2 regions of the Streptomyces sp. NBC_00358 genome follow, and region 1 is predicted to be linked to the other one. Evidence: predicted binding sites of a transcription regulator. Region 1 holds the regulator's gene; the other holds the start of a gene.
The links. Region 1 encodes HrcA, which represses chaperone genes, less so after heat shock. Its sites were predicted from a motif close to TTNGCACTCNGNNNNNCNGAGTGCNAA; they were not measured.
Positions count from the first base shown of each region.

Region 2: the regulator HrcA is predicted to act here: its motif matches at 5,802-5,828, upstream of groES (co-chaperone GroES).

Region 1 is NZ_CP107976.1:6,227,760-6,234,786, forward strand. Features, by position in the region: gene OHT01_RS26500 (MBL fold metallo-hydrolase) at 1-472, opposite strand, end outside; gene hrcA (heat-inducible transcriptional repressor HrcA) at 651-1,667, shown strand; gene dnaJ (molecular chaperone DnaJ) at 1,668-2,804, shown strand; gene OHT01_RS26515 (nitronate monooxygenase) at 2,917-4,011, shown strand; gene OHT01_RS26520 (16S rRNA (uracil(1498)-N(3))-methyltransferase) at 4,008-4,757, shown strand; gene OHT01_RS26525 (VOC family protein) at 4,812-5,204, shown strand; gene OHT01_RS26530 (hypothetical protein) at 5,402-5,920, shown strand; gene OHT01_RS26535 (S41 family peptidase) at 5,994-7,027, shown strand, end outside.
Region 2 is NZ_CP107976.1:3,961,018-3,968,044, forward strand. Features, by position in the region: gene OHT01_RS16485 (SDR family NAD(P)-dependent oxidoreductase) at 71-844, shown strand; partial or broken gene OHT01_RS16490 (ester cyclase) at 1,010-1,303, shown strand; gene OHT01_RS16495 (class I SAM-dependent methyltransferase) at 1,598-2,227, shown strand; gene OHT01_RS16500 (SDR family oxidoreductase) at 2,328-3,182, opposite strand; gene groL (chaperonin GroEL) at 3,568-5,193, opposite strand; gene groES (co-chaperone GroES) at 5,349-5,657, opposite strand; gene OHT01_RS16515 (polysaccharide deacetylase family protein) at 5,920-6,672, opposite strand; gene OHT01_RS16520 (polysaccharide deacetylase family protein) at 6,669-7,027, opposite strand, start outside.

The DNA.
Region 1 (7,027 bases):
TGTGGCCCTCACCCGTCCGCACCAGCCGGACCTCCACGCCGCCGCCGAGCTCCAGGTCGCAGGTGTCCCGGACGTACCGCCGGGGACGTACGAGGGTGTCGGCCGCCTCCTCCGCCGCCCGCGGGTCGAGGCCGTTGCGCACCGCGTCCGCGCACAGCTCCCCGCGGCCGTTCTCGTACACCTCCGCCGAGCCGCCCGCGACGAACAGCTCCGCGCCCGCGAACGCCGCGGCGCCGAAGACATGGTCGAAATGCGGGTGGGTGAGCGCGAGAAGCGTCACACGGTGTCCGGCGGCGGCCTGCGCCTCCCGGCGCAACCGCGCGCCCTCCGCGAGGCTCGACCCGGCGTCGATCATCAGCGCCGCGCCCTCGCCGACGACCAGCCCGACCGTGCAGTCCCAGTCCGGAAGCCGACGCCGCCCGACCCGGGGCGCCACCCTTTCCCACCCCAGCTCTTCCCAAGTCAGCCTCATGCGGCGACGCTAGCGGTGACCGGGTGCCGTGCACGACATCGCAGGCCCGCCCTTGCCGGGGTCGTGCCTCACCGCCGTACACTGGGCCGGGGAACGCTGGCACTCCCGTGTGCTGAGTGCCAGACGAAAGCCACGAAGGCCACGAAGACCACCGAGTCGATTTCTGGAGGTGTGCGCGATGCTCAGTGAACGCAGGCTCGAGGTGCTCCGCGCCATCGTCCAGGACTACGTGGGCACCGAGGAACCGGTCGGTTCCAAGGCGCTCACCGAGCGGCACCGGCTGGGGGTATCCCCGGCGACCGTCCGCAACGACATGGCGGCCCTGGAGGACGAGGGCTACATCGCCCAGCCGCACACCAGTGCCGGACGCATCCCCACGGACAAGGGATACCGGCTCTTCGTCGACAAGCTCGCCGGCGTCAAGCCGATGACCGCGCCCGAGCGGCGGGCCATCCAGAACTTCCTGGACGGCGCCGTCGACCTCGACGACGTCGTCGGACGGACGGTGCGGCTGCTCGCGCAGCTCACCCGCCAGGTCGCCGTCGTGCAGTACCCCTCGCTGACCCGCTCGACCGTGCGCCATGTGGAGCTGCTGTCGCTCGCCCCCGCGCGGGTGATGCTCGTGCTCATCACGGACACCGGCCGGGTCGAGCAGCGCATGATCAACTGTCCGGTTCCGTTCGGCGAGACCTCGCTGGCGGATCTGCGCGCCCGGCTCAACAGCCGGGTCGCGGGACGCCCCTTCGCGGACGTCCCACAGCTCGTCCAGGACCTCCCGGACGCCTTCGAGTCGGAGGACCGGGGTACGGTCTCGACGGTGCTCTCCACACTGCTGGAGACACTCGTCGAGGAGACCGAGGAGCGGCTGATGATCGGCGGTACCGCCAATCTCACCCGTTTCGGACATGACTTCCCTCTCACCATCCGGCCGGTGCTCGAAGCGCTGGAGGAGCAGGTCGTGCTCCTCAAGTTGCTTGGAGAGGCCGGGGATTCGAGCATGACCGTGCGAATCGGGCACGAGAACGCTTACGAGGGACTCAACTCCACGTCCGTGGTCTCCGTCGGCTACGGTTCGGGCGGCGAGGCAGTAGCCAAACTCGGCGTGGTCGGCCCGACCCGCATGGATTACCCGGGAACGATGGGAGCGGTACGAGCGGTGGCACGGTACGTCGGACAGATCCTGGCGGAGTCTTAAGTGGCCACGGACTACTACGCCGTACTCGGCGTGCGCCGCGACGCGTCCCAGGACGAGATCAAGAAGGCGTTCAGGAGGCTCGCTCGCGAGCTGCACCCGGACGTCAATCCCGATCCGAAGACGCAGGAGCGGTTCAAAGAGATCAACGCCGCGTACGAGGTGTTGTCGGACCCGCAGAAGAAGCAGGTCTACGACCTCGGTGGCGACCCGCTGTCCCAGCAGGGCGGCGGTGGCGCCGGCGGCTTCGGCGCGGGCGGCTTCGGGAACTTCTCCGACATCATGGACGCCTTCTTCGGCACGGCGTCGCAGCGCGGACCGCGCTCGCGCACCCGCCGCGGCCAGGACGCCATGATCCGGCTGGAGATCGAGCTCGACGAGGCGGCCTTCGGCACCACGAAGGACATCCAGGTCGACACGGCCGTCGTCTGCGCCACCTGCAACGGCGAAGGCGCCGCGCCCGGGACCTCCGCGCAGACCTGTGACATGTGCCGCGGTCGCGGCGAGGTGTCCCAGGTGACGCGGTCCTTCCTCGGCCAGGTCATGACCTCACGGCCGTGTCCGCAGTGCCAGGGCTTCGGCACCGTGGTCCCGACCCCGTGCCACGAGTGCGCGGGCGACGGCCGGGTCCGGTCCCGTCGCACCCTGACGGTCAAGATCCCGGCCGGTGTGGACAACGGCACGCGGATCCAGCTCGCGGGCGAGGGCGAGGTCGGCCCCGGTGGCGGCCCCGCAGGCGACCTGTACGTCGAGATCCACGAACTGCCGCACTCGACGTTCCAGCGGCGCGGCGACGACCTGCACTGCACGGTCACCCTCCCGATGACCGCGGCGTCCCTCGGCACGAAGGTGCCGCTGGAGACGCTCGACGGCCTGGAGGAGGTCGACATCCGTCCGGGCACGCAGTCCGGCCAGTCGATCCCGCTGCACGGCCGGGGCGTCACCCACCTGCGCGGCGGCGGCCGTGGCGACCTCATCGTGCACGTCGAGGTCACCACGCCGACCAAGCTCGACGCGGAGCAGGAGCGGGTGCTGCGCGAGCTCGCCATACTGCGCGGCGAGGAGCGGCCCACCGGTCAGTTCCAGCCCGGTCAGCAGGGGCTCTTCTCCCGGCTGAAGGACGCCTTCAACGGCCGCTGATCCAGGACGGACGCGGGGTGGCCGTGCCACCCCGCGTCCGACCGTCCCGGTGGCCCGTGCCGGGCCGACGGCCGGATTCGGACTTGCCCTGGGGACGTGACAACATGCCGTCATGTCCACCGCGCTGACCGATCTCTTCCCGTATCCGATCGTGCAGGCCCCCATGGCGGGCGGCGTCTCCCTCCCGCAGCTCGCGGCCGCCGTGTCCGAGGCCGGCGGTCTCGGATTCCTCGCCGCCGGGTACAAGACGGCCGACGGCATGTACCAGGAGATCAAGCAGCTGCGCGGGCTGACCGGGCGTCCCTTCGGCGTCAATCTCTTCCTGCCGCAGCCCGAGCACGCGGACCCCGCCGTCGTCGAGGTGTACGCCCACCAGCTCGCCGGTGAGGCCGCCTGGTACGAGACCGAGCTCGGCGACCCGGACAGCGGCCGCGACGACGGTTACGACGCCAAGCTCGCCGTCCTCCTCGACAACCCGGTGGCGGCGGTCTCCTTCCACTTCGGCGTCCCCGGCAAGGACGTGCTCGACTCGCTGCGCCGTGCCGGCACCTTCACCCTGGTCACCGCCACCACCGCGGAGGAAGCCCTCGCCGTCCAGCGGGCCGGCGCCGACGCGGTCGTCGTGCAGGGCATCGAGGCCGGCGGACACCAGGGCACCCACCGCGACAACCCGGAGACGGACGGCACCGGCGTCGGCCTGCTCTCCCTGGTCGCGCAGGTCCGCGAGACCGTGCGGATCCCGGTCGTCGCGGCCGGCGGCATCATGCGCGGCAGCCAGATCGCCGCCGTCCTCGCCGCGGGCGCGAACGCGGCCCAGCTCGGCACCGCCTTCCTCGCCACCCCCGAGTCCGGCGCGAGTGCCGTGCACAAGCAGGCGCTGACCGACCCCCTCTTCGTCCGCACCGAGCTCACCCGGGCCTTCTCCGGACGCCCGGCGCGCGGGCTCGCCAACCGCTTCATGCGTGAGCACGGCCCGTACGCCCCCGCCGCCTACCCCGAGATCCACCACCTCACCCTGCCGCTGCGCAAGGCGGCGGCCAAGGCGGGCGACGCGCAGGGCATGGCCCTGTGGGCGGGACAGGGCCACCGCATGGCGCGCGAGCTGCCCGCCGGGCAGCTCGTGGAGGTACTGATCGCCGAGATCACGGCGGCCGAGACAGCGTTGTCGGCCGCCGAGGAGACCCCGGAAGAGGGAGCGGCCCGATGACGGCACCGGTGTTCCTGGTCGAGCACTTCGACGCGGACGGCGGCGGACGCTACGTCCTCGACGGCCCCGAGGGACGGCACGCCGTCTCCGTGAAGCGGCTGAAGCCCGGCGAGGAGGTCGTCCTCACCGACGGGGCCGGGCGCTGGGCGGACTGCGTGGTCCTCGACACCGAGGGCAAGGACCGGCTGATCGTACGAAGAGGAGCGGTGGCCGAGGAACCGGCCGAGGAGCCGCGCATCACGGTCGTCCAGGCCCTGCCCAAGGGCGACCGGGGCGAGCTGGCCGTCGAGACCATGACCGAGACCGGCGTCGACGCGATCGTCCCCTGGGCCGCGTCCCGCTGCATCACGCAGTGGAAGGGCGAGCGGGGTCTGAAGGCGCTCACCAAGTGGCGCGCCACCGCCCGGGAGGCGGGCAAGCAGTCCCGCCGGGTGCGCTTCCCGGAGGTCGCGGACGCGATGACGACCAAGCAGGTTGCCGCACTTCTCGCCAAAGCCGATCTCGCCGCCGTACTCCACGAGGACACCGACCTCGGCACCGAACCCTTCGCGACGGCCGCGCTGCCCGGCTCCGGGGAGATCGTCCTGGTGGTCGGCCCCGAGGGCGGGATCTCCCCCGAGGAGGTCGCGCTCTTCACCGAGGCCGGGGCGAAGACGTTCCACCTGGGGCGCACGGTGCTGCGCACCTCGACGGCGGGGACCGTGGCCACGGCACTGCTGCTGGCCCGCACCGGCCGCTGGTCCTGACCCACCGCCGCCGGACCCGACCCGACCACCGCCCGCACATCCACCGGGGAACTCATGGAACTCGCCCAGGTACGGCTGCTCGTCTCCGACTTCGCCGCCTGCTACCGCTTCTACGCCGAAGTCCTCGGCCTCAGGCCCCAGTCGGGCGCCACCGAGGGCCCGTACGAGAAGTTCAGTCCCGTCGCCGGATCGGCGGGCATCGCACTCCAGGACCGCACGATGATGGCGGAGGTCCTGGGGGAGCTCGGCGACGTGGTGACCGGGCACCGGTCGCTGGTGGTGCTGCGGGTGGACGACCTCGACACCTACTGCGAGCAGGTCGTCTCGCGCGGCGCGGTCCTGCTGCACGGCCCGGCGCCCATGACCGACCGCATGCGCGTCGCCCACCTCAAGGACCCCGAGGGCAACCTCGTGGAACTCCAGGAATGGCTGCTGCTGCTCGGCTGACGAGCGGCCCGGGGCCCGCCCGACCGGGGGACGAAGAACTCGTCCGTCGCCCGGCCTCGGGGACGGGCAACTCCTTCGGGTGGTTGTGCCCCCGATGGCCGCATGCGGTCTATCGCGCATCGCCGTGCGGTGGCACGCTGCCGTGCATGGGGGCTTTGAGGCATATCAGGCGCCGGACGGGGCGCGGGCGAACTCTGATGGCCCTCGGGCTGGGCGCGGCCGGAGTGTTCACGGTGACCGCGTGTCAGCCCGGGGACGGACTCAGCACCGCCGCCGTGGCCTACACGACCGACCAGACGGCGACCAGGCAACTCGAACGGCAGCACGTGGATGTCCGCTGGCTGACCTGCACGGCCAACTACGGCACCGCCGGCAAGGCCTCCACACCCGGGAAGACGCCCTCGCCGACGGAGAACACCGTGGCGACCGTCGACTGCCGGGGCCAGACCGGCGACGGCCGCGCCATCGTCGTCAAGGGAAAGGTCACCCGGGCGGTCAACGGCGCCTGCGTACGCGGCGACCTGCGGGCCACCGTCGGCGGCAAGCAGTGGTTCCACGTCACCGGCCTGGGCGACTGCGGTGCGACCAACGGGCCCACCCCGCCGGTCACCTACCACCCCACGAACGGACAACCCAACCCCACCGTCACCGTCACCGTGACGAAGACCATGTGGTGCAAGGGCGACCCCACCTGCTGGCCCTCGCAGGGCAAGTGACCTGCCGGGCCGTACAAGGATCAAGTGATCCGAACCCCTGTCGGGGCACGCGTGGGCTGCATAGGGTGACCGGGTGACTGAGTCCGCACCCTCCGCGTATCTCCGGTTTCCGCACCTGCACGGCGAGTTGGTCGTCTTCACGGCCGAGGACGACATCTGGGCCGCCCCGCTGGACGGCGGCGGCCGCGCCTGGCGGGTCAGCGCCGACAACGTACCGGCCGGCCATCCGCGCGTCTCCCCGGACGGCACGACCGTCGCCTGGACCTCGACACGCGACGGAGCCCCCGAGGTCTACGCCGCCTCCCTGTCCGGTGGACCCTCCCGACGCCTGACGTACTGGGGCAGTTCGAAGACCCAGGTGCGCGGCTGGACCTCCGACGGACAGGTACTCGCCCTCAGCGCCCAGGGCCAGGCCAGCCTGCGCCGCACCTGGGCACGGTCCGTCCCGCTCGACGGCGGCCCCGCGACGACCCTGCCGTACGGTCCCGTCGGCGACGTGGCCCACGGCGCGCCCGGCGTCGTCCTGCTGTCCGCCCCGATGGGGCGCGAGGCCGCCTGGTGGAAGCGGTACCGGGGCGGCACGGCCGGCAAGCTGTGGATCGACCGGGACGGCGACGGCGAGTTCGTCCGGCTGCACGAGGACATCGACGGAAACCTCGAATACCCCTTCTGGGTGGGCGAGCGGATCGCCTTCCTGTCGGACCACGAGGACGTCGGGGCGCTGTACTCCTCCCTCGCCGACGGATCCGACCTGCGGCGCCACACGCCCGTCGACTCCTTCTACGCCCGCCACGCGGCCACCGACGGCACCCGCGTCGTGTACTCCTCCGCCGGTGAACTGTGGCTCCTGGACGACCTCGACGGCGCCGAGCCGCGACGGCTGGACATCCGGCTCGGCGGCCAGCGCGTCGACCAGCAACCGCACCCCGTGAGCGCCGCGCGCTGGTTCTCCGCCGCCGCGCCCGACCACACCGGGCGCGGCAGCGCGGTCTCCGTGCGCGGCGCCGTCCACTGGGTCACCCACCGCGCCGGACCGGCCCGCGCGCTCGCCGCCGAACAGGGCGTCCGCGCCCGGCTGCCCCGCACCTTCCGCGCCGAGGGCGAGGA
Region 2 (7,027 bases), 2.3 Mb from region 1:
GCGTCGAGTGCGGTCGGGCGTTGGGCGGTACCGGGCGGCGGCGGCCCCGGCCTGTCACTAACCTTCAGCCATGACAACGGCTCTGATTACGGGATCGACCGCGGGGATCGGTGCCGCGTTCGCGCGGCGGCTGGCGGCGGACGGGCACAACCTCGTGCTGGTGGCGCGGGACACGAAGCGGCTGCGGGAACAGGCGACCGAGCTGCACGACCGGCACGGCATCGAGGCGGAGGTGCTCACCGCGGACCTGGCGACCGACGAGGGCATCGAAACGGTGGCCGCCCGCCTCTCCGACCGCAAGAACCCGGTCGACCTGCTGGTCAACAACGCCGGCTTCGGTAACAAGGGCCGCTACCTGGACGTATCCATGGCGGACGAGCTGAAGATGCTCAAGGTGCACTGCGAGGCGGTTCTCCGGCTGACGTCGGCGGCGACCGAGGCGATGCGGGAGCGCGGACGGGGCGGTGTCGTCAACGTCGCGTCGGTGGCGGCGTTCGTGCCGCGGGGTACGTACGGGGCGTCGAAGGCCTGGGTCGTGCAGTTCACGCAGGGCGCGGCGAAGGATCTCGCGGGCAGCGGCGTACGACTGATGGCACTCGCTCCCGGTTTCGTGCGGACCGAGTTCCACGAGCGGGCCGGCATGGGCACGGACAACATCCCGAACTGGATGTGGCTCGACGCCGACAAGCTGGTCGCGGCCGCCCTCGCCGATCTGGCGCGCGGAAGAACCCTGTCGGTCCCCGATCCGCGCTACAAGGTGCTGATGGGCGTGGTGAAGGTGACGCCGCGCGCGCTGCTGGGCGGGATCTCGTCGAAGACCGGTCGGAAGTACGGACCTCAGTAACCTCAGCAGACCCAGAACCCCCGGTGAAGCGGGCCCGGCAGGACGGATCGAGTGGGCCGCGGGGGATCGGGGCGGGCGCTCGCGATGATCGTGCGGTGGGTGGTGCCGCCCCTCCGGTGGGAGAATTGGGGCAATTCGACCGGAGCGAGAGCCGGAGGCGGCGCCATGACTTTCGTACAGCTGATTGACGGCAGGACCAGTCGGTTCGACGAGATGAACCAACTGATGGACACCTGGGTCGAGAAGACCAACGGCAAACGGACCGCGACGCGCGGCGTCATCGGCAAGGACCGCTCCGACGCGAACCACTTCGTGGAGATCGTGGAGTTCCCGTCGTACGAGGAGGCGATGAAGAACTCGGCGATGCCGGAGACCGAGAAGATCTTCCAGGAGATGGTGGCGCTCTGCGACGAGATGCCGACGTTCACGGACCTGGACGTGGTGCGCGACGACCGGCTCTGAGCCTTGGGCATCCGCCGGTTCCGCGGGATCGTCGCGGGATCGCCGTGGACCGATGGCCGCACGGCCGGTGGCCCCGATGATCAGGTCTCGGCCGCGCTGAAGAGCTGATCCCCCGCGTTGCACGGATCCACCAAGAGCGAAGCCTCCGATCCCGGACACCGGGAGCGGGGGCTTCTCCCGACGGTCGGCTCATGTCCCTGGCGACGGCAACCACCGCGGGCCAGAACGCCCCCGCGTCGACCAAGGAACCGGAGAACGGCCGCGAACGGCACGGGTGTTAGCTTCTTCCCCGTGGCGGGACACCAGGACGAGACCAGGGCGGCCTACGACGGGGTCGTCGAGCTCTATGCGTCGATGTTCACCGATCGAATGGAGACGCACCCGTTCTCCCGGAACATGATCGGCACATTCGCCGAGCTGGTGCGCGGGACGGGGAACCCGCGGGCAGCCGACGTCGGGTGCGGGCCCGGACATCTGACGGCCATGTTGCACGAACTGGGGCTGGACGCCTTCGGGTTCGACCTCTCCCCCGGCATGGTCGACCACGCCCGGCGGGCCCATCCGGCGCTGCGTTTCGATGAGGTGCCGATGCAGGCCCTGCCGGTCGAGGACGGCGCGCTCGGCGGCGTGCTGGCCCACTACTCGATGATCCATACCCCGCCTGGGGAATTGCCCGCGCTGCTCGCCGAGCAGGTTCGTGTTCTGACACCAGGGGGCCTGCTCCTGGTGTCGTTCTTCGCGACCGACGGACCGGAGCCGGTCCGGTTCGACCACAAGGTGACGCCCGCCTATAGCTGGCCGGTCGACCTGTTCGCAGAGTTGCTGGCCGGGGCCGGGCTTGTCACGTTCGCCCGGCTGCTCCACGACCCGGCCTCCGAGCGAGGCTTCCTCGATGCCCATCTGCTGGCCCGTCGCCCCTGAGGACGCCAGCACGCGACGTGCACACCTTCCGCGTGCGCCTTCCGCGTGCAATTTCCCATCGACGTCGCGCACTTGGACCGCCGGTCGCCGGTCGCCGAGGTTACGAACCCTCCGTGAACGCGGTGGCGTGGTCGGCGGCCCACTGGCGAAACGTTCGCGGCGGCGTCCCGAGGATGTCGGCCACCGCGGTGGTGATGTACGCGGGCTGTCCGACTGCCGCGCTCCATGCGGCGAGCAGCATGTCGACGACCGGGCTGGGGGCCGTGCCCTCCGACAGGCTCCGGAAGTCGTCCGGCGTCATCTCCTCGAATGCGATCCGGCGCTCCAGGGCGTCACCGATGACGCCCACCTGTGCGGCCTGGGTCAGCGATTCGGGGCCCGTAAGGACGTAGTCGCCTCCGACGTATCCGTCGAGACAGAGCGTCCGCGCCGCTACGGCCGCGACGTCGCGGTCGTCGACCGGTGCCGTCTCGGCGGCGCCGTAAGGCCATCGGACGACCTCGCCGGCCCGGATCGCGGGCGCCCACCAGGCCAGCGAGTTCGACGCGAACATCCCCGGCCGGATGATCGTCGACTCGAGTCCGGTGGCCGCGATGAGCCGCTCGATGTCGGCGTGCAGCACCGCCATGGGATTGGGCTGCTGGAAGAAGGGGTGCGGCGTCCGGTGCGGGGAGGAGAGGAAGACGACCCGCCGTACGTGGGCCGCGAGCCGCTCGACGACTGCCGCGGCGGTCCGGGGCGGAGCGGTCCAGACGAGGAAGACCGCACCGGCACCCTTCAATGCCGGGTCGAGCGACTCGGGCACGGTGAGGTCGCCGGCGAAGACCTCGACCTTCGCCGGCAGCGTCTCAGCCGCCTCGGCGCGATGGGTGAGAGCGCGGACCGGCACGCCCGCGTCGAGGAGTCGGTCGATGACGAAGCGGCCGACCCGGCCCGATGCCCCGGTCACGAGCACGGGAGGAATGTCTGTCCTATTCACGTCACCCATAAAAGCGTTACTCGGTTAAAAAAGCAACTCGGTCACGAATGCCACGGGTGGCCCGCACGCACACAGGGGAGGTCCCCCCATCCGGTGGGACGGAGATCGTCGTTGACCTGCCGGCTGAGCGGGAACAGCCTGGCTCGGGCCTCGCCGGCGGCGATGGCCATGGACTCGTCCTCCCCGCGTGACCCGGCAACGTTCCTGACGTCGACGACGCGTCGGCGTGTCGGCGCGTCCGCCGGACAGCACTTCGCCCCGCCGTGGGAACGGCGGGGCGAAGCAACGCGGCCCGATTCAGCGCGGTGTCCCTGTCCAGGGACTCAGTGCCGGCTCCGGCCCACCGGTCTCCCGGTGTGCGTCAGTGGGAGTGGCCGTGGCCGCCGTGACCGGCGTCGGCCTCTTCCTCGGCCGGCTTCTCGACGACCAGGGTCTCGGTCGTGAGGAGCAGGGAGGCGATGGAGGCGGCGTTCTCCAGGGCGGAGCGGGTGACCTTGACCGGGTCGATGACGCCGGCCTTGACCAGGTCGCCGTACTCGCCGGTGGCGGCGTTGAAGCCCTGGCCCTTGTCGAGCTCGGCGACCTTGGCGGTGATGACGTAACCCTCCAGGCCGGAGTTCTCGGCGATCCAGCGCAGCGGCTCGACGGCGGCCTTGCGGACGACCGCGACACCCGTGGCCTCGTCGCCGGTCTTGCCGAGGTTGCCCTCGAGGACCTTCACGGCGTGGACGAGCGCGGAGCCACCACCGGAGACGATGCCCTCCTCGACCGCGGCGCGGGTCGCGGAGATGGCGTCCTCCAGACGGTGCTTCTTCTCCTTGAGCTCCACCTCGGTGGCGGCGCCGACCTTGATCACGCACACGCCGCCGGCCAGCTTCGCGAGGCGCTCCTGGAGCTTCTCGCGGTCCCAGTCGGAGTCGGTGTTCTCGATCTCGGCCTTGATCTGGTTGACGCGGCCGTGGACCTCGTCGCTGCTGCCGGCACCGTCGACGATCGTGGTGTCGTCCTTGGTGACGGTCACGCGGCGGGCGCTGCCGAGCACGTCCAGGCCGACCTGGTCGAGCTTGAGGCCGACCTCCTCGGCGATGACCTGACCACCGGTGAGGGTGGCGATGTCGCCGAGCATGGCCTTGCGGCGGTCACCGAAGCCGGGGGCCTTCACGGCGACGGCGTTGAACGTGCCGCGGATCTTGTTCACGACCAGGGTCGACAGGGCTTCGCCCTCGACGTCCTCGGCGATGATCAGCAGCGGCTTCGACGCGTTCGACTGGATGACCTTCTCCAGCAGCGGCAGCAGGTCCTGGATGGAGCTGATCTTGCCCTGGTGGATGAGGATGTACGGGTCGTCGAGGACGGCCTCCATACGCTCCTGGTCGGACACCATGTACGGGGACAGGTAGCCCTTGTCGAAGGCCATGCCCTCGGTGAAGTCCAGCTCCAGACCGAAGGTGTTGGACTCCTCGACGGTGATGACACCGTCCTTGCCGACCTTGTCCATCGCCTCGGCGATGAGCTCGCCGACCTGGCTGTCCTGCGCGGAGAGCCCGGCCACGGCGGCGATGTCGGACTTGTCGTCGATCGGGCGGGCCGTCGCGAGGAGCTCCTCGGAGACGGCCTTGACCGCGGCGTCGATGCCCTTCTTCAGGAGGGCGGGCGACGCGCCGGCGGCGACGTTGCGCAGGCCCTCGCGGACGAGCGCCTGGGCCAGCACGGTGGCGGTGGTCGTACCGTCACCCGCGATGTCGTTGGTCTTGGTCGCCACCTCCTTCACGAGCTGCGCGCCGAGGTTCTCGAACGGGTCGTCGAGCTCGACCTCGCGGGCGATGGTGACACCGTCGTTGGTGATGGTGGGGGCGCCGAACTTCTTGTCGATGACGACGTTGCGGCCCTTGGGGCCGATCGTCACCTTCACCGTGTCGGCAAGCTTGTTGACGCCGCGCTCGAGGGCGCGACGGGCGTCCTCGTCGAACTTCAGGATCTTCGCCATGGGAGCGGTTCAGCCCTCTCGGAAAACTTGGGAGAAACGAACGGCGCCCCCAGCGCCCGGTTCATCAAAGGTAGCGGGGGCCAGGGGCGCAGTTCACTGCAATGCTTGGTGCGGGGTTGTCCGGGGAATGACCCCGAACGCCCTTACCGGGTGAATTACTTCTCGATGATCGCGAGCACGTCGCGAGCCGAGAGGACGAGGTACTCCTCGCCGTTGTACTTCACCTCGGTGCCGCCGTACTTGCTGTAGAGCACGACGTCGCCGACGGTGACGTCGAGCGGAAGACGGTTACCGTCCTCGAAGCGCCCCGGACCCACGGCAAGGACGACGCCCTCCTGGGGCTTCTCCTTGGCGGTGTCCGGGATGACCAGGCCAGAGGCCGTGGTCTGCTCGGCGTCGAGCGGCTGGACCACAATGCGGTCCTCGAGCGGCTTGATGGCAACCTTGGAGCTGGTGGTCGTCACGATCCGACCTCCCCCTTCGGAGATCTCACGGGGTTAACTGTCTGAGGTGGCGACCAGGTGGATCCGTCGTCGCGGGTGCCGGATCTGCCTGTCGCTATTGGCACTCTCCAGGGGGGAGTGCCAGACCTGAGACTATGACTGCGATTAGCACTCGGTCAAGCGGAGTGCCAAAGGCGTCGGCGTGGCGCGGCCCGAACGGCCCCTGGAGATCCTTGAAGATCCCCGTGGATCGCTGTCGATCGCTGTAGATCGCTGTACATCCCTAGAGGTAGTTCTCCAGCCGTGCCGGAGTGAAGCCCTCGGACTGGATCCGCCGCAGCAGCCGGAGCGTGGCGTTCGTGAGGTCGGGTCGGCCGAAGCCGACGAGGATGTCTCCCGGCCGCAGCGGGTGGGCGTCCGCCGCCCGGCCGAGGACGAGCGCGGCGACCCCGCAGTCGGCGGCGGCGCGCAGGGTGGTCTCGTCGTACCGGCCGTAGGGGGGCCGCAGCAGCCGGGGCCGGATGCCGAAGCGCCGTCTGAGCTTGTCCTGTTGTCCGCAGATCTCGGCGTGCTGGCCGGCGTAGGGCAGCCCGCGCAGCGAGGCGTGGTCGAGGGTGTGGTTCTGGACGCTCGCGCCGACCGCGCGCAGCCGGGCGAAGTGCCCGTACCCCGGACCGGCGACCGTGTCCGTGAGGAACATGCTGACCGGGAGCCGTAGTTCGCGGACCATGTCGACGAACCGCGGATCGCGCTCCACCTCGTCGTCGTACGTAAGGAAGACCACCTTGTCGCGGGTGCGCACCTGGTCGACGACGATCGGCAGTCCCGGACCCGCGGTGCGCGCGGCGGTCCGGGCGGGCGCCTTCGGCGCCGGGGCGAGCGGGCTGGCCAGACCCCAGCGGCGGTACGCGGATTCCCGCGGGTGCACCCGCTGGGCCGCCTTCTTGCCGAGCCGCTCGATGGGGTCGACGGACTGCGCGCAGCCGCTGAGCAGCACCGCCACGAGCAGCCCGGCGACCGGCACCCGCACCCTCACAGGTAGTCCTCCAGGCGCGCGACCGCGTACCCCTTGGCCGTGACCGTCCTGAGGAAGCGGCGGACCATGTCGGCCATGGTGCCGTTCCACTCCTTGCGGCCCTGGAAGTGGGTGAGGACGATGTCGCCGGGATGCAGGTCCTGGTCCTCCTCGCGGTATTCCCAGTGGTCGACGAAGACCTCCTCGTCCCAGATGGGCGCGTACCTGATGCCGCAGGACTTCGCGGCGCGCAGGGTGTCCTGGTCGTAGTTGCCGTACGGCGGCCGGAAGACGGTCGGGCGCCTGCCGAACTGCTTCTCCATCACGTCCTGCATGCCGCAGATCTCGTGCCTCTGCCGCTCGTAGGAGAGTGCGG